2 regions of the Nocardioides sp. NPDC000445 genome follow, and region 2 is predicted to be linked to the other one. Evidence: riboswitches for the same ligand, from Rfam matches in the RefSeq annotation. Region 2 holds a riboswitch; the other holds the start of a gene.
What was found. Region 2 has a riboswitch for thiamine pyrophosphate ahead of ABT304_RS05415 (thiamine ABC transporter substrate-binding protein). Riboswitches for the same ligand answer to the same signal wherever they lie in the genome.
Positions count from the first base shown of each region.

Region 1: it holds a riboswitch for thiamine pyrophosphate, as region 2 does, so the genes downstream of both, thiE (thiamine phosphate synthase) here and ABT304_RS05415 (thiamine ABC transporter substrate-binding protein) in region 2, are expected to answer to the same signal.

Region 1 is NZ_JBEPDH010000005.1:288,209-299,323, forward strand. Features, by position in the region: gene ABT304_RS09205 (SPFH domain-containing protein) at 1-912, shown strand, start outside; gene ABT304_RS09210 (GNAT family N-acetyltransferase) at 974-1,519, shown strand; gene ABT304_RS09215 (hypothetical protein) at 1,538-1,780, shown strand; gene ABT304_RS09220 (TFIIB-type zinc ribbon-containing protein) at 1,834-2,136, opposite strand; gene ABT304_RS09225 (helix-turn-helix transcriptional regulator) at 2,251-2,484, opposite strand; gene ABT304_RS09230 (ABC transporter permease) at 2,488-3,354, opposite strand; gene ABT304_RS09235 (ABC transporter ATP-binding protein) at 3,351-4,295, opposite strand; gene ABT304_RS09240 (fumarate hydratase) at 4,353-6,041, opposite strand; gene ABT304_RS09245 (carboxymuconolactone decarboxylase family protein) at 6,142-6,732, shown strand; TPP riboswitch at 6,777-6,886, shown strand; gene thiE (thiamine phosphate synthase) at 6,880-7,491, shown strand; gene ABT304_RS09255 (FAD-dependent oxidoreductase) at 7,491-8,594, shown strand; gene thiS (sulfur carrier protein ThiS) at 8,591-8,791, shown strand; gene ABT304_RS09265 (thiazole synthase) at 8,788-9,567, shown strand; gene ABT304_RS09270 (thiamine phosphate synthase) at 9,564-10,154, shown strand; gene thiD (bifunctional hydroxymethylpyrimidine kinase/phosphomethylpyrimidine kinase) at 10,151-10,930, shown strand; gene thiC (phosphomethylpyrimidine synthase ThiC) at 10,927-11,115, shown strand, end outside.
Region 2 is NZ_JBEPDH010000003.1:176,648-187,762, reverse strand. Features, by position in the region: gene ABT304_RS05440 (putative protein N(5)-glutamine methyltransferase) at 1-620, opposite strand, end outside; gene ABT304_RS05435 (hypothetical protein) at 637-993, shown strand; gene ABT304_RS05430 (hypothetical protein) at 990-1,403, shown strand; gene ABT304_RS05425 (MBL fold metallo-hydrolase) at 1,400-2,452, shown strand; gene ABT304_RS05420 (GNAT family N-acetyltransferase) at 2,442-2,873, opposite strand; TPP riboswitch at 2,904-3,012, shown strand; gene ABT304_RS05415 (thiamine ABC transporter substrate-binding protein) at 3,009-4,070, shown strand; gene ABT304_RS05410 (ABC transporter permease) at 4,067-5,725, shown strand; gene ABT304_RS05405 (ABC transporter ATP-binding protein) at 5,858-6,904, shown strand; gene ABT304_RS05400 (phosphatase PAP2 family protein) at 6,916-7,983, shown strand; gene ABT304_RS05395 (acyl-CoA dehydrogenase family protein) at 8,015-9,928, shown strand; gene ABT304_RS05390 (AAA family ATPase) at 10,155-10,706, shown strand; gene ABT304_RS05385 (inorganic diphosphatase) at 10,771-11,115, opposite strand, start outside.

The DNA of each region.
Region 1 (11,115 bases), on a different contig from region 2:
CGGATCACGCTCCAGCCAGGGCTGAACTTCGTGATCCCGCTCGTGGACCGGGTCAACACCAAGCTGGACGTACGCGAGACCGTCTACTCCTCCAACCCGCGTCCGGTGATCACCGAGGACAACCTGGTGGTCAACATCGACACGGTGCTCTACTACCAGATCACCGACCCGCGGGCGGCCGCCTACGAGGTCGCGAACTACCTGCAGGCGATCGACCAGCTCACCGTCACCACGCTGCGAAACCTGATCGGCTCGATGGACCTGGAGCGCACCCTGACCTCGCGCGAGACGATCAACGCGCGGCTGCGTGAGGTGCTCGACGACGCCACCGGGAAATGGGGGATCCGGGTCAACCGGGTCGAGATCAAGGCGATCGACCCGCCGGCCTCGATCAAGGAGGCGATGGAGAAGCAGATGCGCGCCGAGCGGGACAAGCGCGCCGCCATCCTGCACGCGGAGGGCAAGCGGGCTTCGCTGATCCTCGAGGCCGAGGGCACCCGGCAGAAGTCCATCCTGGAGGCGGAGGGCAACCAGCAGGCCCGGATCCTCGAGGCCGAGGGTGAGGCCACGGCGTTGGAGCGGGTCTTCCAGGCGGTCCACGCCAACGACGCCGACCCCAAGGTCCTGGCCTACAAGTACCTCGAGATGCTGCCTTCGCTCGCGTCGCACGGCAACTCGTTCTGGGTCATCCCCGGCGAGCTCACCGAGGCGATGCGTACGGTCACCGGCGCCTTCGCCGACAACGCCTCCTCTATGCAGTCGGCGAAGGGGTCGGACAACGGCCACGACGCAGGACGTACGCCGCCGGTTCCCTCGCCTCGCGAGGCGATCGAGCAGGCGGAGCACGAGGCGGCCAAGGCGGTCGAGGCGGCCCACGAGGAGTCGGCCCGGGCGGACCGCATCATCGGGTGACGCCGCGGAGGTCGCAGAAACCCGTTTCCTGAGGGCACTCGGTCGCTGACAAGATGGCCGGGTGCCGCTGCCCACCCCGACGCTGACGACCGAGCGGTTGCGGCTGCGGCCGTTCGCCGCCGCCGATGCCGAGCCGCTGTTCGCCCTCCAGAGCGACGCGTACGTCCTGCGCTACTGGGACTCGCCGCCCTGGACCGAGCGGGCGCGTGCCGAGCAGTTCATCGCCCGAAGCCATGCGATGGCCGAGGAGGGGAGCGGGGCGCGGCTGGTCATCGAGCGCGACTCCGCCTTCGCCGGCTGGTGCACCCTGAACTCCTGGAATCCCGACTTCCGCAGCGCCTCCCTGGGCTACTGCCTCGCCAGGGCAGGGTGGGGTCAGGGCATCGCGACCGAGGCCGCGGGCGCGCTCCTGGACTGGGCCTTCGACACCCTGGACCTGAACCGGGTCCAGGCCGAGGCCGACACCCGCAACGCCGCCTCCGCCCGGGTGCTGGAGAAGCTCGGCTTCACGCTGGAGGGGACGCTGCGCGAGGACTGCGTGGTGAACGGCGACGTCTCGGACTCGTGGGTGTTCGGGCTGCTGCGCCAGGAGTGGTTCTCCCGGTAACGGGGTACCGCACAGGACATGAGCCAGCAACCGTTACCAGCAGAGGGCCCCGACGATCCCGAGTACACCGAGGAGACGGGGACGGACGAGGAGGGCGGCCAGGTCTCCGCGGCCGAGAACCTCGAAGGCGAGGGTGGCACTCCGATCGCGCCGTCCGACGCGACTGCCGGCTACCCCGACTCCGAGTCCGGCAGCCCGGACACGCATGGGTCCGGGCCCGGTGAGGCGCCGCCCGAGAACCGGCGCGACAACGACGTCTAGGGACTCTGCGTACGTCCAGGGACCATCAGGTGCGTACGCGGCGCCCGGCAGGATCAGCCGAAGAGGTCACCCAACCAGGACTCGCGGTGGTGACCGCGGCGGTTGTCGTGGCGGCGGTCGTCATCGTCATAGTCGCGCCGCTCGTACTCCCGCTTCTCATAGCGTCGCTCGTCGCGCTTCTGCTCCTGGCGGGGCTGCTGGTAGCTGCCGGGCTGCGGGGCACCGACGGACCGCTCGATGATCTTGTCGATCTCGCCGCGGTCCAGCCACACACCACGGCACTGCGGGCAGTAGTCGATCTCGATGCCTTGGCGCTCGCTCATCACCAGGGTGGCACCGTCGATGGGGCACTGCATGGGGGTCTCCTCGTCCTCGGGGATCGGCGCCCATCAACCTAGCCGGTCGCCCCGCATCGCTGGGGCTCGACGTCGGCGGAGGTCCGGTCTTCGCCTGCTCCGGAAGGAACGGGATCAGTCGCCGAGACGCTTGAACGGCTCGATGGCGAAGACGACGTCGACGGCGACGTCGAAGTAGGCGGCGATCCGCAGAGCAAGATGCAACGAGGGGCTGTATTCGCCCCGCTCCAGGTAGCCCACGGTCTGGTAGTGGACGCCGAGGGCGTCGGCGAGCTCCCGGCGCGAGATGCCGCGCTCGGCGCGTAGCATCGCGATCCGGTTGTAGACGGTGTCCGATTCGTTGGCCACAGGTCAGTAGCCCCTGGACATGACCTTGTCGCGCGCCGCCGCGATCGCGGAGCCGGTCTGGCGGCGAGCCATCCGGCGGAGCACGATCGGTGCCAGCACGAGTCCGATGACGGCCCAGACGCCGAGGACGGCGAACATCTCGACCGTACGCCAGGAGTCTCCGATCTCCGCGGCCTCCGCCCCGGCAGGCATCATCGCGGACCGCGTGCCGAGCCCGAGCCAGTAGAAGGGGAAGATCTGCCCGACCCACTGCAGCCAGGTGGGCATCGCGGTGATCGGGTAGAAGATGCCGGAGATCGCGATCAACAGCATCGAGGCCAGCATGATCAGCATCGACTGGGCGCTCGACTTGAAGATCGAGCCGAGCGCCGACCCGATCGGAACGGTCGCGACCATGCCGACGACGAAGATGACCGGGAGCAGCAGCGCCGTGCGGCCGTCGATCCGGAGGTCGCCGATCACCGTCATCGCGGGAATCGCGAGCAGCACCAGGCTGGCCAGCGTGGTCAGCCCGAAGAACCAGATCTTGCCGATCAGATAGCCGAGCATCCCGTCGGGCGTCGCTTTGGCCCGCAGCAGCGTGCCGTCCTCACGGTCGGTGGCGATCTGCATCGCCGGGCCCGCGAGGCCGCCGAAGGCGATCGACATCCCGATCAGGCTCGGCAGCACCATCGCACCCAGGGCGAGGTCGGTGCCGGGCACGGTGTTGCCGCGCATGAAAAGCAGCGTCACCGTGAAGCTGACCGGGAACAGGAGCATCCAGAAGATGTCCCCGACGTCGGTCAGCGAGTACTTGGTCTCCAGCCAGCCGCGGTGCAGCCCGGCGCGTACGGCGACGCCGCGCGTGCCTGTGGTCCCGGTGGTGATCATGAGAGCGCCTCCAGCTTCTCGTGGTCATCGGCCCGGCCGCTCTCGACCCGCTGGACGAGCGCGAGGTAGGTGTCCTCGAGATTGGCCCGTTTCACCTCGAGCTCGGTCACGTCGGGCTCGGTCGCGAGCAGGCGGCGTACGAACTCGGTCGGGTCGCGGTCCTCGACCGCGTGCACGTGCCGGTCGCCTCCGGCGGTCCAGCGGACCTCCGCCTTGGTCGCGAGGTCGAGGGCCAGCTTGTCGGGACTGCCGTCGGCGATGATCGTGCCGCGGTCGAGCACGAGGATCCGGTCGGCGAGCTTCTCCGCCTCGGCCAGGTCGTGGGTGGTCAGCAGCACGGTCGTGTTCTCGAAGTCGGAGAGCCGGTGCACAAGTTCGTGGAACTCTCGTCGCGCGTGCGGGTCGAAGCCGGCCGTCGGCTCGTCGAGGAACACCAGCTCGGGACGGCCGACGATGCCGATCGCGACGTCGACCCGGCGGCGCTGGCCGCCGGAGAGCCGCATCACCCTCTGGTCTGCGTGGGCGGTGAGGCCGACGACGGCGAGCAGTTCGTCGACGTCCCACGGGCGAGGGACCTCAGCGGTGGCGTACGGCGCGTAGAACCGCGCGTGGTAGTCGAGCAGGTCGCGCACCCGCCAGCGGCTGTGGTCCCGCCATGACTGGAGCACCACGCCGACCCGCGCACGCCACCGCTCGTCGCCCCGTGCCGGGTCGGAGCCCAGCACCGAGACGTCGCCCGAGGCCGGCATCCGGAATCCTTCGAGGACCTCGATGGTCGTGGTCTTGCCGGCGCCGTTGGGGCCGAGCAGGGCGACGACCTCGCCGCGACGGGCGGAGAAGGTCACGCCCTTGAGCACCTCGTTGCTGCCGTAGCGCACCCGCAGGTCGCGTACGTCGAGCGCGAGGTCGGTGAGCGCTGTTGTGCTCTCGCTATCGTGCATAGCAGGAATACTACGACCGATAGACGAAGTGCGACAGCGAATTGGGTGGGCGCCCGCTCAGCGCTCCTTGGAGCGCACCCGGATCCCGGTCAGCGGCACCGTGGTGGTGCCGGAGGGGTCGGTGAAGAAGTCGTTGCCCTCGCCGTCGACGACGATGAAGGCCGGGAAGTTCTCGACCTCGATCTTCCAGACCGCCTCCATGCCGAGCTCGGGGTACTCGAGCACCTCGACCGACTTGATGCAGTCCTGAGCCAGCCGCGCGGCGGGACCGCCGATGGAGCCGAGGTAGAAGCCGCCGTAGGTCCCGCAGGCCTCGGCGACGACCTTGGAGCGGTTGCCCTTGGCCAGCATGACCATCGAGCCGCCGGCAGCCTGGAACTGCTCGACATAGGAGTCCATCCGGCCGGCGGTGGTCGGCCCGAAGGATCCGCTCGCCATGCCCTCGGGCGTCTTGGCGGGCCCGGCGTAGTAGACCGGGTGGTTCTTCAGGTAGTCCGGCATCTCCTCGCCGGCGTCGAGGCGCTCCTTGATCTTGGCGTGCGCGATGTCGCGGGCCACGACCATCGGGCCGGACAGCGACAGGCGGGTCTTGACCGGGTGCTGCGACAGCGTCGCCAGGATCTCCGACATCGGCTGGTTCAGGTCGATGTCCACGACCTCGCCGGCCGAGATCTCCTCGGCCATGCCGGCGTCGGGCATGTACTGCGCCGGGTCGGTCTCGAGCTGCTCGAGGAACACGCCGTCGCGGGTGATCTTGCCCAGCGCCTGGCGGTCGGCGGAGCAGGAGACCGCGATCGCCACGGGGCAGGAGGCGCCGTGGCGGGGGAGCCGGACGACGCGTACGTCATGGCAGAAGTACTTGCCACCGAACTGGGCGCCGATCCCGAAGGACTGGGTGAGCTCGAAGACCTTCTCCTCCAGGTCGGTGTCACGGAAGCCGTGGGCGCTCATCGAGCCCTCGGTCGGGAGGTTGTCGAGGTAGTGGGCACTCGCGTACTTCGCGGTCTTGAGCGCGAACTCCGCCGACGTTCCGCCGATCACGACGGCGAGGTGGTACGGCGGGCAGGCGGCGGTGCCGAGCGAGCGGATCTTCTCGTCGAGGAAGGTCAGGATCCGGTCGGGGTTGAGGATCGCCTTGGTCTCCTGGAACAGGAACGACTTGTTGGCCGAGCCGCCGCCCTTGGCCATGAAGAGGAACTTGTACTCCGGGCCGTTCTCGCCCTCGGTGGTCGAGTAGATCTCGACCTGCGCCGGCAGGTTGGATCCGGTGTTCTTCTCCTCGTACGTGGTCAGCGGCGCGAGCTGGGAGTAGCGCAGGTTGAGCTTGGTGTAGGCGTCGAAGACACCGCGGCTGACGGTCTCGGCGTCGTCGGCGCCGGTCAGCACACCCTCGGACTTCTTGCCCATCACGATCGCGGTGCCGGTGTCCTGGCACATCGGCAGGATGCCGCCGGCGGAGATGTTGACGTTCTTGAGCAGGTCGAGCGCGACGAAGCGGTCGTTCCCGGAGGCCTCGGGGTCGTCGATGATCTTCCGCAGCTGCTTGAGGTGGGCCGGGCGGAGGTACTGGTTGATGTCCTTCATCGCCTCGGCGGTCAGCCGGCGGATCGCCTCGGGGTCGACCTTGAGGAACTTGCGCCCGTCGACCTCGATCTCTTCCACCCCCTCTGACGTGATCAACCGATAAGGAGTCTCGTCATGAGAAGTCGGGAGGAGGTCGGAGTACCGGAACTCAACGTCAGCCACGGAAGTGAATCGTACGCCGCCGGGGATGTCACAGATCGCGCGCGTCCGCCGTCTAGATGTCGAGCGCCCCGGAGAGCGGGGCCGAGAACCAGGAGGAGAAATGACTGCCACCCGCATCGCGCCCGCGGAGATCACCGGCTTCAAGGGGATGCTGATCAAGCGGTTCGCCAAGAAGATGCTCGGTCAGGTGCCGTCCTCGGTCGGCGTCTACTGGCACAACCAGGAGGTGCTGATGGGCATGTCCGGCCTCGGCTCCAAGGTGAAGAAGTGGGACGCCTGCGACGAGCAGCTGAAGTCCTTCGCCCACATGGCCGTCGCCTCGGCCGTGGGGTGCAGCTGGTGCCTGGACTACAACTACTTCGAGGCGCACAACCGCGGTCTCGACATGGACAAGGCCCGGGAGGTGCCGCGCTGGCGTGAGTCCGATGTCTTCACGCCGCTGGAGCGGGACGTGATGGCGTACGCCGAGGCGATGAGCGAGGCGGAGCCGACCGTCACCGACGAGATGGTGTCGGGCCTGGTCGCGCAGCTCGGCGAGGCGGCGGTGATCGAGCTGACCGCGGTCATCGGGTTCGCCAACTTCTCGACCCGCACCAACATCGCCCTGGGTATCGAGTCCGACGGCTTCGCGGAGGCCTGTGAGCTCAAGCCGCTCGCACAGCGCGGAGGTCAGCCGTCCACGATCGGGTGAACCCCTTGCGTCGGGTGCCCACGATTCCGTTACAGTGATCGAGACCCAACCCACACGGGAGTCCGCGGCAGCGGGCTGAGAGGGAGCTGGAGCCGCTCCGACCGTAGTACCTGATCCGGATCATGCCGGCGAAGGAAGTGACCTGACGTGTTGCCTGCTCTCCCGCGGCTCTTCTGCCTCGTGTCCACGACCGACGACCTGACGCTCCTGCCTGCGCTCGCCGCAGCAGGAGTCGACGGCTTCCAGGTACGCGACAAGGGCGCGACCACACGGGAGCTGGTGGTTCTCACCGCGTCCGTCATCGAGCTCGTCGCGGCGTACGAGGCGCGCGTCGTCGTCGACGACCGGCTCGATGTCGCGCTCGCCGCCGGTGCTGACGGCGTCCATCTCGGCGCGTCCGATCTGCCGTTGGCCGACGCCCGGCGGATCGCCGACGCGGTCGCTCCGGGGCTGATCATCGGCGCGACCTGCCGGGACCGGGCCGCGGTCGAGGCGGCTGCCGCCGCGGGCGCGGACTACGCCGGGTTCGGGCCGGTCTTCGCCACCACCTCCAAGGCCGGGCTCCCCGACCCGCTCGGCGTCTCCGCCGTCACCGATGCCGCCGGCGTGCTGCCGCTGATCGCGATCGGCGGGATCTCGGCGGCGTCTGCCGGCCCCGTGCGCGCCGCCGGAGCCCACGGAGTCGCCGTGATCGGCGGACTCTGGCGACAACCCGACCCACTTCAGGCCGCGAAGGAGCTCGTGGAAGCCGTCGGCTGATGCGGGTACGGATCCTCGGTGCCGGGATCGTCGGGCTGTCCGTGGCCGACGAGCTGATCAGGCGCGGGCACGACGTCACCGTGGTCGATCCCGCACCGGGCTCGGGGGCGTCGTACGCCGCGGCCGGCATGCTCAGCCCGGCCGGTGAGGCCTGGTACGGCGAGGAGTCGTTGACCCGCCTGTGCCTGTCGTCGCTGGCACTCTGGCCCGGGTTCGCCGCCAGGCTCGGGGTGCCCGTGCACACCCGCGGGACGCTGCTGGTCGGCCTCGACGCCGGGGACGTCCAGCAGGTCGAGCGGCAGCTCTCGGTGCTCGACCTCGCCGGGGTCTCCTACGAGCGACTCCTACGCCGCGAGCTGCTGGCCCGTGAGCCCGGACTCGGCCGCGTCGCCGGTGGGGCCTTCCTCGCCGAGGACCACTCGGTCGACCCGCGTGCGGTCGTCTGCGCGCTGCTCGAACGGGTCGGGGACCGTGTTGGTTTCGACACGCCTCCGCCTAGCGGCTCCGGCGGCTCAACCGACGAATCCGCTGGTCGAGCCGCGAGCGCCAGCGAGCGTGTCGAGCGTTGTATCGAGCTTGTCGAGATGACCAACACGGTCACCGTCATCGCGACCGGCGCGCAGCTTCCCGATCCGTACTCCTCCCTGATCCGCCCGATGCGCGGAGACGTCGTGCGGGTGCGGACGCAGGAGCCGGTGGAGCGGACGGTGCGGGCCTGGGCGCACGGCGAGCAGATCTACGTGGTGCCGCGCATCGACAGCGACGAGGTGGTCATCGGGGCCACCACCGAGGAGCGCGACGGTCCGCTGCTGCCGACCGTCGAAGGCGTGTGGCGGCTGCTCGACTCCGCCCGCCGGGTGGTGCCGGCGCTGGACCGCGCGAGCGTCGTGGAGGCGACCTCTCGCGACCGCCCGGGCACCGCCGACAACCTCCCGCTGGTCGGCCCGACCCACGAGCCGGGAGTCGTGCTCGCCGCGGGCGCCTACCGCAACGGTGTCCTGCTGGCTCCGCTCATCGCACAGCTGGTGGCCGACCACATCGAGACAGGGTCAGTGGAGCCCGCGGTCGATCCGCGTCGGTTCCGGATGAAGGAGGACGGATGAAGATCACCGTGAACAGCGAGCCGATGGAGGTCAGCGGCACCGTTGCCGACCTGCTCGAGGCACGTACCGGCGACCGGCGGCCGAGCGGCATCGCCGTCGCCGTGGACGAGGAGATCGTGCCGCGCGACGACTGGGCGCGATGGCCGCTCCAGGACGGACATGTCGTCGAGATCGTGACGGCGGTGCAGGGCGGATGAGCGGCATCCCCGAGAACGGGCTCAAGATCGCTGGGCGTGAGCTCTCCTCACGCCTCTTCCTCGGCACCGGCGGCCTGCCCAACCTGGCCCTGCTCCCCGACGTCATCGCCGCCGCCGAGCCGGGGCTCGTGACCGTCTCGATGCGGCGTACGTCCTCGACGGCCTCCGGCGGACTGCTGGAGACGTTGCGCGCGGCGGAGGTTCCGATCCTGCCCAACACCGCGGGCTGCCTCTCGGCACGCGAGGCGGTGCTGACCGCCGAGCTCGCCCGCGAGGCGCTGGAGACGGACTGGGTCAAGCTGGAGGTGATCGGCGACGAGACCTCGCTGATGCCCGATGCCGTCGAGCTCGTCGAGGCCGCCGAGCAGCTGGTGCGCAAGGGCTTCACGGTCCTTCCGTACGCCACCGACGACCCCGTTCTCGCCCGCCGGCTCGAGGACGTGGGCTGCGCGGCGGTGATGCCGCTCGGCTCGCCGATCGGGTCGGGGCTCGGGCTGCTGAACCCGTACGCGATCGAGGCGGTCGTCGCCGCGGTGTCCGTGCCCGTCGTGCTCGACGCCGGGGTCGGGACGGCCTCGGACGCGGCCCTGGCGATGGAGCTCGGCTGCTCAGCGGTCCTCGCCGCCACCGCGGTGACCCGCGCCGACGACCCGGTCGGCATGGCTCGCGCGCTGCGCCTGGCGGTCGAGGCCGGGCACACCGCCCGCGCCGCCGGCCGGATCCCGCGGCAGGCGGTCGCCCGGGCGTCGTCTCCGATGGAGGGCCGGATCGCATGACCGTGTTGCCGCGACTGCTCGTCCTCACCGACCGCTCCCAGCTGCCGCTCGGCCGCAGCCTGTTCGCGACGATGGCAGCGTGCGCCGAGGCGGGCCTGACCCACGTCGTGCTCCGGGAGCTCGACGAGCCGCTGGAGCATCGGGCCAAGCTGGCCGAGCTGCTCGCCGGACTCGGCCTGAACGTCATCGCCGCCCACACCCCGCTCCCTGCCGCGGAGGGCCTGCACCTGCCCGCCTCCGCGAGCTGTAGTCGGTGTCACAGCGTGTTACACCGCGGCCGGAGCTGCCACAGCATCACCGATGTCGCCACCGCCGCTGCGGAGGGGTTCGACTACGCGATGCTGAGCCCGTACGCGCTGACCGAGTCCAAGCCCGGCTACGGGCCGCCGCTGGGGCCGGCCGCGTTCGGCGGCCTGCCCCTGCCGACGTACGCGCTGGGCGGGATCACCCCGGACAACGCCGCGGCGGCGGTGGCGGCCGGGGCCCACGGGGTGGCCGTGATGGGCGCGGTGATGCGCGCGGAGGAGCCGGCCGAGGTCGTACGCGACCTGCTGGCGGCCCTCGGCACGACGGCGGTGGCGTCATGAACCCACCGGTCGCGCTCACCATCGCGGGCACCGACTCCGGGGGAGCGGCGGGTACGGCCGCCGACCTGGCCACCTTCGCCGCGCTCGGGGTCCATGGAGCCTGCGTGATCACCGCCGTCACCGCCCAGGACACGACCGGGGTCAGCGACATCCACGCCATCCCGGTCGCCACCGTCGAGGCCCAGCTCCGCGCCGTCTTCGACGACCTTCCCGTCGCGGCGGTCAAGACCGGCATGCTCGGCAGCGCCGAGGCGGTCGCGCTCGTCGCGCGGCTCTGCGCCGGCCGGCCGCTCGTCGTCGACCCCGTCCTGGTGGCCACCTCCGGCGCGGTGCTCGGCGGTGAGGACGTACGTCGCGCCTACCTCGACCACCTGCTCCCCGTCGCCACCGTCGTCACCCCCAACCTCGACGAGGCCCGGGCCCTGGCCGGTCACGACGGATCGCCCGAGGAGATCGCCGCGGAGCTGGCAAGCGTGAGGTCGGCGGTGATCGTCACCGGCGGCGACCCGGAAGCCACCGGCACATGCACCGACTGGCTCGCAGAGCCGGGGAGACCCCCTGTCCCGCTCACCCATCCCGCCGTCCCGACGAAGAACGACCACGGCACCGGCTGCACCTACAGCTCGGCCCTGGCCGCCCACCTCGCCCACGGCGCCCCGCTGCGCGAAGCGGCGGAGCAGGCCGCCGCGTACGTCACCCGACAGCTCACCACAAGCCAGCACTGGACCCTCGGCCGTGGCCGAGGACCGATCGCTCACACCAAGGAGATCGCATGACCGTCCACCCCGCCCACACCCGCCTCGAGATCGGCGACCTGAAGGTCCCGGTGACCCGGGTCGCGCTCACCAACGGCGAGACCTTCGACCGCTACTGCACCGAGGGCCCCGGCTCGCAGCCGGAGCAGGGTCTCCCGCCGCGTCGCGACGAGTGGATCCTCGAACGAGGCGACACCGAGACCTAC
Region 2 (11,115 bases):
ATCACGCGGCGCTGCACGTCGAGTCCGTCCGCGCCGCCGTCGAGGGCCACGTGGTGCTCGTGGTCGCGCGCCTCGGGCGGCATGTTGCGGATCTGGTCGCTGGGCACGTACGGGGCGTTGGCCACGATCACGTCGAGCTCGAGGTCGTGGGGGAGCGGGTCGTAGAGGTCGCCGAGGAGCACCTGGCTCGGGGGCAGATTCTGCCGAGCGCACTCGACTGCCGCCGGGTCGATGTCGGTGGCCCAGACCTCCGCGTCCGGGAGACGTGCCGCGATGGCGGCGCCCAGCGCTCCGGTCCCGCAGCCGAGGTCGAGAACCCTGCGGATCGCGCCTCGCCCGGCCGACCCTACGGCGAGGTCCACCATCAGCGCCGAGCGCTGCCGGGGCACGAACACCCCCGGCGCGACCCGGATCCGGAGCCCGCAGAACTCTGCCCAGCCCAGGATGAGCTCCAGCGGCTCGCCGGCCACGCGGCGTACGACCATCTCCTCCCGCTCCTGGGCGGAGACCGGGGCGGACTCGAGCAGCGCGGCCTCGTCCTCGGCGAAGACGCAGCCGGCGGCGCGGAGACGGGCGACGAGCCCAGGATCGGGGGCTGGGCCACGGGAGGCAGAGGTCATTGGAGAAGATTGGCACGTGGACGCCGTGACCCTGATCGGATTTATCGTGGCCGGGTATGCCGCGTTCGTGACGATCGCGGCCGCGCTCGGCGTGGTGCTGAAGGCGCCCCGGCCGAAGTGGCTGGACCAGGTGGCGTGGATGCTGGAGCTCCTGGCGGTCGTGCTCGCGATCGGCGCGCTGGCGGCCTGGTCGGGCGGACGCAAGCCGGAGTCGCTGTCGACCTTCCTGGGCTACCTCGGCGCGCTGGTGTGCCTGATGCCGCTGGCGCTGCAGACGATGCGTACGGACCGCTCGACCTGGTCCTCGGGCGTGATCGCGGCGGCGGCCCTGGCGACGGGCGTCGTGGCCGTACGCGTCATGATGGTCCGGTGACCGCGACCTCACCTGCCAAGACTCGTTCCGGTCCGCACCTGGTGCTGCTGACCGTCTACGCGATCTTCGTGCTCGCCGCGGGCGCCCGGTCGCTGGTGCAGGTCTTCACCGACTTCGACGAGGCCCCGATCGCCTACTCGCTCTCGGTGGTGGCCGCGGCGACGTACGTCGCGGGCTGGTTCGCGATCCGCCGAGCCGCCAACGGGTCGGCGGGCTTCGCGAAGATCATGCTGTGGATCGAGCTGGCCGGTGTCATCGTGGTCGGTGTCCTGTCCTTGGCCGTGCCGTCCTGGTTCCCGGACGACTCGGTATGGTCGAAGTTCGGGAGCGGATACGGATTCGTTCCCGCCCTGTTGCCGATCCTGGGTCTGCTCTGGCTCTGGAGAGGTCGACCCGAAGGAGACCGATGAGTCAGTCGACAGCCACCGCCATCTCGCCTGACTCGGGGGAGCACTGGTCCGCTCCGGGAGCGTGGACGGTCGCCGACGGCGTACACCGGATCCCGCTGCCGCTGCCGATGGACGGGCTCAAGGCGGTCAACATCTACGTCCTCGAGGGAGACGACGGGCTCTCGCTGGTCGATGGCGGCTGGGCGATCACCGAGGGCCGCTCTGCGCTGGAGAACGGCCTGAAGAGGCTCGGCTTCGAGTTCGGTGACATCCGGCGCTTCCTCGTCACCCACGTGCACCGTGACCACTACACGCTCGCCTCGGTGCTCGGTCAGGAGTTCGGCGCGGACGTGCTGCTCGGCGCCGGCGACCGGCCGACCCTCGAGCTCACCAACGGCGACCTCGACGGCTGGGTCTCGACCGATCGGCTGCTCGCCCACGCCGGTGCGCACGAGCTGGCCGCGAAGTGGGCGGCCAACCCGCCGCCGGCACCCGATCTGTCCCACTGGCGGATGCCTTCTCGGTGGTTGGAAGGCGACGTACGCCTCGACGTGGCCGGCCGCGACCTCGATGCCGTGCACACCCCTGGTCACACCCAGGGCCACTACGTCTACGCCGACCTGGCCGGCTCGGTCCTGTTCGCCGGCGACCACGTGCTGCCCACGATCACGCCGTCGATCGGGTTCGAGCCGGTGCCGGTCATCGACCCGCTGGGCGACTTCATGGCGTCGCTGACCAAGGTCCGCACCCTCCCCGACCTGCGCCTTCTCCCCGCCCACGGCCCCGTCGCCTCGTCGTCGCACGCCCGCGTCGACGAGCTCCTGGCCCATCACGAGTCCCGCCTCGCCCAGTCGCTGGCGTCCCTGCAGGCAGGGAGGCGCTCTGCGCTCGAGGTCGCCAACGACCTCGGCTGGACCCGCCACGAGCGTGCCTTCGCCGAACTCGACTACTTCAACGCCGGCCTCGCGGTCATGGAGACCAAGGCCCACCTCGAGCTGTTGGCCGCCCGCGGTCAGGCCACTCGTGAGGAGACCGAGACCAGCGTGCTGTTCGCCCCCGTCAGCGGGTGAGGCGCATCGGGGTGTGGGGGATGCCGTCCTCGAGGAACTCCTCGCCGTCCTTGACGAACCCGAGCTTGGCGTACCAGCCGGCCAGCGGCGTCTGAGCGTCGAGGACGATGTCGCGGTGGGGGACGGCCTCGATGGCGGCTCTCATGATGACGTCGGAGAGGCCTTTCCCGCGGTGGGAGGGGGCGAGGACGACGCGGCCGATCCGCCACACGTCGCCGTCGTCGAGGATGCGGGCGGTGCCGGCGAGCTGGCCGCCGTCGCTCAGCACCACGTGACGCGTTCCGGGCTCGAGGTCGCGGCCGTCCAGATCGGGGTACGGGCAGTCCTGCTCGACGATGAAGACGTCCTGGCGCAGCCGCCACAGGGCGTACGCGGTCGTCGGGGAGAGGTCGTCGAAGGACGAGATGGCGACGTCGGTCATGGGTCGATTCTGGCAAGCAGTAGTGTTGCCGGGAACAGACAGGGGAGGCCGGGAGGCCTGAGAGTGCGGCGAACAGCGCCGCAGACCCTCCGAACCTGCTCCGGTTGATACCGGCGAAGGGAGTCAGAAATGCGCATGCGTACGCCTGCCATCGCTGCCACTGCTATCTCGGCTCTGCTGCTGTCCGCGTGCGGGGGCAGCCCTGCCGAGCCGGACGCCGAGCCCTCGAGCGGCTCCGACGACAAGACCGTCGTGCTGCTGACCCACGACAGCTTCACGCTGCCGAAGGAGGTGCTGGCCGAGTTCACCGAAAAGACCGGCTACACCGCCGAGATCCGGCACGCGGGCGACGGTGGCGAGCTGACCACCAAGATCGCCATGGACACCGGCAACCCCGACGGTGACGCGGTCTTCGGCGTCGACAACACCTTCGCCAGCCGCGCGATCGACCAGGGCGCGCTGGAGGCCTACACGCCGGAGACGGTCCCGGCCGGGGTCGACGAGTTCAACCTCCCGGGCGACGAGAAGCACTTCCTCACCCCGGTCGACAACGGCAGCGTGTGCGTCAACATCGACACCGAGTGGTTCGCGGCCAAGAAGCTGACGCCGCCGGAGACGCTCGACGACCTGGCCGAGCCTGCGTACAAGGATCTCTTCGTGACCCCCGGCGCGGCGACGTCGACGCCGGGCATGGCGTTCCTGCTGGCGACCGTGGCCGAGTACGGCGAGGACGGCTGGGCCGACTACTGGGGCAAGCTGATGGACAACGGCACCAAGGTCGTCGACGGCTGGGACCAGGCCTACTACTCCGACTTCACCCAGGGCGGCGGCAAGGGGACGCGACCGATCGTCGTGTCGTACGACTCCTCGCCGGCCTTCACCGTCAAGGACGGCAAGACGACGACCAAGGCGCTGCTGGACACCTGCTTCCGACAGGTCGAGTACGCCGGCGTGCTCGAGGGCGCCGACCACCCCGAGGGCGCCAAGGCGCTGATCGACTTCATGCTCTCCGACAGCGTGCAGGGGGCACTGCCGGAGAGCATGTACGTCTTCCCCGTCTCCTCCGGCGTCGAGCTGCCCGCCGACTGGGCGAAGTTCGCCCAGCAGCCCACCTCGCCGCTCTCCGTCGAGCCCGAGGAGATCGACGAGAACCGGGAAGCGTGGCTGGCGACCTGGAGTGACACGATCGCGCAGTGAGCTCCACCCGTCGTGCTGTGATCCGGCGAATCGGGACCCTGGTCGCGCTCGCCGCTCTCCCGGTGGCCGTGCTGGCGGTCTTCTTCGTCCTGCCGGTCACCGGGATGGTGCAGCGCGGCCTGTTCTTCGAGGGATCCTTCGATCCGTCGGTCGTGTCCAGGATCGTGGGGCGCCCGGAGATCCAGCGGGCGCTCTGGTTCACGCTGTGGTCCTCGGGGCTGGCGACGGTGCTGAGCGTCGCGCTCGGGCTGCCGGCTGCGTACGCGCTCTATCGGCTGAGCTTTCCGATGCAGCGGTTCATCCGGGCGGGGCTGCTGGTGCCGTTCGTGCTCCCCACCGTCGTCGTCGGGGTCGCCTTCCGTGAGCTCATCGGCGAGGCCGGGCTGTTGGCCGGGCTGGGGCTCGACGGGACGCCGACCGCGATCATCCTCGGGCTGGTCTTCTTCAACGCCTCGGTGGTGATCCGGGCGGTCGGGGCGGCCTGGGAGTCGCTCGACCCGCGTCCCGGGGAGGCCGCTGCCGCGCTGGGCGCCTCGCCTTCTCGGGTCCTGTTGACGATCACCCTGCCGGCGCTGCGTCCCGCGATCGTCTCGGCGGCGTCGGTCGTCTTCCTCTTCTGCGCGACCGCGTTCGGGATCGTGCTCACCCTCGGCGGGGTGCGCTACAACAGCATCGAGACCGAGATCTACAAGCTGACCTTCACCCTGTTCGACCTTCCCGGTGCCGCGGTGCTGTCGGTTCTCCAGCTGGTGGTCGTCATCGGGCTGCTGGTCGTGGCCGGCCGACTGCGATCGGTCCCGGATCCCGCGCAGTCCCGGGTCGTCGTACGCCGGCGGCGGGTCTCGCTGCGCGACATCCCGGCCCTGTTGTCGACGTCGGTGCTGGTCCTGCTGGTCGCCGGGCCGCTGCTCGCCCTGCTGCTCGGATCGCTGCGAGACGATGACCGGTGGAGTCTCCGGAACTACACGGCCCTGCAGACTCCCGGGTTCGACCCTCCGCTGCCGGTGCCGGCCACGACCGCGCTGATGACCTCGCTGGCGGTCGCGGTGCAGGCATCGTTGGTAGCACTGACCCTCGGGCTGCTGGTGGCGTTCGCGGTGACGCGTCGGTCCCGTTCGGTGGCCGAGCGGCGGGTACGTTCCGTCCTGGACGGGCTGTTCATGGTGCCGCTCGGGGTCAGCGCCGTCACGCTGGGGCTCGGGCTCTACCTGACTCTCGGGTCGGACCCGCTCGACTTCCGCGACGAGCCGTGGCTGGTGCCGCTGGCGCAGGCGCTGGTCGCGTTGCCCCTGGTTGCGAGGACGTTGGTGCCGGTCCTGGGGTCGGTCGACGACCGTCTCCGGCAGGCCGCCGCCGGACTCGGGGCCGGGCCGTTGCGCGCGGTCATGACCGTGGACGTACCCGCCATCTGGAAGCCGCTCCTCGCCTCCTCCGGGTTCGCCTTCGCGGCGTCGCTGGGGGAGTTCGGCGCGACCTCCTTCCTCGTCCGCGAGGAGCGCCCCACCCTCCCTGTCGTCATCCTCCGGTTGCTGTCCCGCCCGGGCTCGGACAACTACGGCATGGCCCTCGCCGCCGCATGCGTCCTCGCCGCCGCCACCGCCGTCGTGATGCTCCTCGTCGAGCGTCTCCGCGTCCCTTCGATCGGAGCACTGTGAACCGTCGAGAAGTCACCCCCGTCGGCCGAGACGTCACTCGCGTCGGCCGAGACGTCACGGCTGTGCCCTCTCGGCCGACGTACGTGACGCCTCGGCCGACGGGGTTGACGCCTCGGCAGGATCGAGGTTGCGATGCTGTCGCTGCGTGAGGTGTCGGTGGCGTACGACGGGAAGGCTGCCGTCACGGACGTCAGCCTGGAGCTGGCGGACGGCGAGGTGCTGGCGCTGCTCGGGCCGTCGGGGTCGGGGAAGTCGACGCTGCTGCGGGCCGTGGCCGGACTGGAGCCGGCGACGGGGGAGATCAGCTGGGACGGGCGCCCGCTGCGCGGGGTGCCGACGCACAAGCGTGGCTTCGCGCTGATGTTCCAGGACGGGCAGCTGTTCTCGCACCTCAGCGTCGCGAACAACGTCGCCTACGCGATGCGGTTGCGCCGGATCCCGGCCGCCGACCGTACGAGGAGGGTCGCCGACCTGCTCGAGCTCGTCGGCCTGGGCGGCTACCAGGACCGACTGCCGGGCACACTGAGCGGCGGCGAGCGGCAGCGGGTCGCGCTCGCGCGTGCGCTCGCCGTCGAACCGCGGCTGCTGCTCCTCGACGAGCCGCTCTCCGCGCTCGACGCCGGGCTGCGGGAACGGCTCGCGGGCGACCTGCGACGGATCCTGCACGAGGCGGGCACCACCGCGCTGATGGTCACCCACGACCAGGAGGAGGCCTTCGCGGTCGCCGATCGGATCGCGCTCCTGCGCGACGGTCACCTGGTGCAGGCGGGGACCCTGCGGGAGGTGTGGGCGAGGCCGACGGACACCTGGGCCGCCCTGTTCCTGGGGTACGCCCGCGTGCTCGAGGGGCCGGCGGCGTACACGGTCCTGAAGGCCGCCGGGCTGGCACCGGCCGGAGCGGTCGCGCTCCGCCGCTCGGCCTTCGTCGCCGATCCGGCCGGCCCGCTCACCGGCACCGTGGTCTCGGCCAGGGCCACGCCGGAGCAGCACCGGCTCGTCGTACGTCTCGACGAGGTCGGTGAGGTCGATGCCGTCGCCGACTCGGCGCCGGCGCCGGGGGAGTCGGTCAGGCTACGGGTGGAGCCGAACCGGCTGGCCGTTCCGGAATCTGTTGTCCCCGAATCGTGCGCCCAGGAATCGTGCGCCCAGGAATCGGCAGAGCAGCCACCCGCCATTTAAACTTAGCGGCTATGTATCGTCGCGCTCAGATCTTCCTCGTCAGTAGCGCGCTGATCTTCGGCCTGATCGCAGTCGTTACCGCGCAGATCGTCGACAAGCGCATGCTCGACCCGGAGGGCTTCCTCGGACCGTCCTGGCTCCGCCTTCCCCTCCTCGTCGGAGCTGCCCTCCTCGTCGACCTCGTGCCACGTACGCTGTGGAAGTCCAAGTTCAAGTGGAAGGACATGGGCCCGATCTTCAAGGAGCGGGTCCGCACCCACTGGACCCGTGAGCGGCTGACGCTCGTGGCGTTGGGCATCGTCTGCTTCTACCTGGTCTACGTCTGCTACCGGAACCTCAAGTCGTTCCTGCCGTTCGTGGTGCCGGAGACCTATGAGTTCGACCACGAGCTGCACCTGATCGACAAGGCGGTGCTCTTCGGTGCCGACCCGGCGATCCTGCTCCACGACCTCCTCGGCACCGGCTGGGTGGCCTGGTTCCTCTCCTACATCTACATGTGGTTCCTGCCGCTGGTGCCGTTCGCGGTCGCCGCGTGGCTGGTCTGGTCGCGCAACCTGGCCTACGGCTACTGGTTCGTCGCCTCGCAGTGCATCGCCTGGATCCTCGGCACGGTCTCCTACTACTGCCTGCCGACGGTCGGGCCGGGCCTGCAGTACCCCTATCTCTACGCCGACCTGCCCGAGACACCGGCGAGCACACTCATGGAGTCGCTGGTCTTCACCCGGCAGCACGTCCTCTTCGACGTCGACGCCAACGTGGTGCAGTCGGTCGGTGGCTTCGCCTCGCTGCACTGCGGCATCACCCTGCTGGTGGCGCTGATGATCCACGCCACGATCGACAACAAGATCGCCCGCTGGGCCGGCTGGATCAACTTCGGGATCACCGTCGTGGCGACCGTCTACTTCGGCTGGCACTACCTCGCCGACGACATCGCGGGCTGCATGATCGCGCTCGTCGCCTACTACTTCGGTGGCCTCGCGGCCGGCCAGAAGTTCCAGCGCAAGGGTGTGCGACGGCTCGTCCCGGAGTCCGACGAGATCGCCGAACGAGAGGCGAAGGTCGCCCACGAGCTGACCTGATCCGGGACCCGTCTCGGCTTAAGGTGGCGGTGTGACCGCCATCGATGCAGCCTCACTGACCGCACTTCTCGACGGGCGATACGCGGGAGTCCGGGAGGACGTACGCAAGTCCCTGATCGAGCGCGCCGACTTCCTCGACGAGGTCGAGGAACTGTCCCGGCCCGAGTATCGCGAACGCGTACGGGAGGTGCTCCTCGACGTCTCCGCGACCGGTCTGACCGGGCTCGGGTTCCCGAAGGAGTACGGCGGGGGCGGTGACGTCGGCGCCTCCATCGCCGCCTTCGAGGAGATGGCCGGCGGCGACCTGTCGCTGCTGGTGAAGTCCGGGGTGCAGTTCGGGCTCTTCGGCGGGGCCATCCTCCAGCTGGGGACGGCCCGCCACCACGACCGCTACCTCGCCGACATCGTCTCCGGGCGCCTGCTCGGCTGCTTCGCGATGACCGAGCACGGCCACGGGTCCAACGTGGCCGCGGTGGCGACCGTGGCCACCTACGACCCGGATGCGCGGGAGTTCGTCATCGAGACGACCCGGGAGGACGCGTACAAGGACTACATCGGTAACGCCGCGGCCCATGGTGAGCTCGCCGTCGTCTTCGCCCAGCTCGTGGTCGGCGGCGAGGAGCGCGGGGTGCACGCGTTCGTGGTGCCGATCCGGGTCGACGGGGAGCCCGCGCCCGGGGTCAGGATCGCGGACGACGGACCCAAGATGGGGCTCAACGGCGTCGACAACGGACGGCTGTGGTTCACGGGCGTGCGGGTGCCGCGTACGTCTCTCCTGAACCGCTTCGCGGACGTCACCGAGGCCGGCGAGTACGTCTCCGAGATCGAGTCGGCCGGACGGCGCTTCTTCACCATGCTCGGCACGCTCGTGCAGGGACGCGTCTCGGTCGGCGGCGCCGCGATCCGGGCCTCGGAGGTCGCGCTGACGATCGCCGTCCGCTACGCGCTGCGGCGCCGGCAGTTCGAGGCGTCGGCGGACGCCGAGGAGTCGCTGCTCCTCGACTACGGCCAGCATCAGCGGCGCCTGCTGCCGCTGGTCGCGCGGACCTATGCGCTGCGCTTCGCGCAGGAGGTCGTACGCGACGACCTGCACGACGTCTTCTCCGGCGTGACGACCTCCGAGCACGCCCGGCGCGAGCTCGAGTCGCGAGCCGCCGGCACGAAAGCCCTGGCGACCTGGCACGCGACCCGGACGATCCAGGAGTGCCGCGAGGCATGCGGCGGGGCGGGCTACCTGGCCGCCAACCGGTTCGCGGCCCTGAAGGCCGACACCGACGTCTTCACGACCTTCGAGGGCGACAACACGGTGCTGCTGCAGCTGGTCGCCAAGGGGCTGCTCACCGGCTACTCCAGCGAGTTCGAGGAGATGGACCAGCTCGATCTCGTACGCTTCGTGGCCGGTCTCGCCGTCGAGACGGTCCTGGAGCGCACCGCCGTGCACAAGCTGCTCGAGCGGGTCCGCGACGTCGTACCGATCGCCGGGGAGCGCGAGCCGGACATCCTCGACTCCGACTACCACCTGGCGATGCTGCGCTTCCGTGAGGAGCACATGCTCGCCGGCGTCGCCCGGCGGCTCCAGTCCGGGGTCAAGGCCGGGCGCTCTCCGGGCGAGGTGTTCTCGATGGTGCAGGACCACGTCATCGGGGTCGCTCACGCGCACGTCGAGCGGCTGATCCACGAGGCGTTCCGGGAGAAGGTCCGGGTGCTCCCCGAGGGTCCCGTACGCGACCTGATGGACCTCCTCTGCGACCTCAGCGCCCTCTCGGTCATCGAGGCCGACCGCGCCTGGTTCATGGAGCACGGCCGCCTCTCATCCGAGCGCTCCAAGGCCATCACCGCCGAGGTCAACCGCCTCTGCCGCCAGCTGCGCCCGGACGCGCGGCTGCTCGTCGACGGCTTCGGTGTGCCGGAGGAGCTGCTGCGGTCGAAGGACCTGCTCGGCTGAGGCGGGGCGGCAAGGTCAAGTACGGAAAGCTGCTCAGGCCCGGCCAGTCGCCCAGCGACGCGCTGTTCGAGGAGAAGCGACGCGAGGACGAGATCCGAGAGATCACCGGCTACGGGTGCGTGCGCGTCATCTGGGTCGACCTGGACACTCCGCAGCGGACGCTGGCCCGCTTCGAGTCCCGCATGCGGGTCGCCAGCTGAACAACGACGGGTGGTTGACTTGCCACGTGGCCAGGCTGATCCTCATCAACGGAATGCCCGGGGTAGGAAAGTCGACGCTCGCCAGGCGCTTCGCGGCCGACCACCGCGGCACGCTGGTCTGCGACATCGATCTGTTGCGCACCTTCGTCAGCGGGTGGAGAGAGGACTTCATCGGTGCCGGTGCACGGATCCGGCCAGCGGCGCTGGGGCTGATCCGTGGTTACCTCAGCGAGTCCGGCGACGTCGTGCTTCCACAGCTGTTCGCCAGAGTCAGTGAGCTGCAACGTTTCGAGAGGGCGGCGCACGACGTCGGCGCCGAGTTCGTCGAGGTCATGCTCGAGACCGTCGAAAGCGACGCGCTACGCCGTTTTCACGGACGCGATGACGGCAGCGACCCCTGGCATCCGATCGTGAGAGAGATCGTGGCGGAGTCCGGTGGCGACGAGCACCTCCGTGCGTACGCTGCCAAGCTCGCCGACCTGGTGGCCCAACGCCCCGCGACGAAGGTCGTCCCGACTGTCGCGGGCGAGGTGGACGCGACGTACGACTCCTTGCGCGCCGCGCTGGCTGAATGCTGACCGAGTTACCTCGGTCAACATTCGCGCGCCCGGACCGAGTTCCTCGGTCAGCAGGCGACAAACCTCAGTGAGCGGTGTTCTTGAACCGGTCGATGGACGCGGCGATCTCCGACTCCGCAGCAGCCTTGCCGACCCAGTCGGAGCCCTTGACGGACTTGCCGGGCTCGAGGTCCTTGTAGTGCTCGAAGAAGTGCTTGATCTCGTTGAGCGTCCACTCGTCGACATCCGCGAGGTCCTGGATGTGGTCGAAGCGGGGGTCGCAGGGGACGCAGAGGACCTTCTCGTCCTGGCCCTGCTCGTCCTCCATGACGTACATCGCGACAGCCCGGGCCTCGACCAGCACACCTGGGAAGAGCGGGTAGGGGGTGAGCACCAGCGCGTCGAGCGGGTCACCATCCCCACCGAGGGT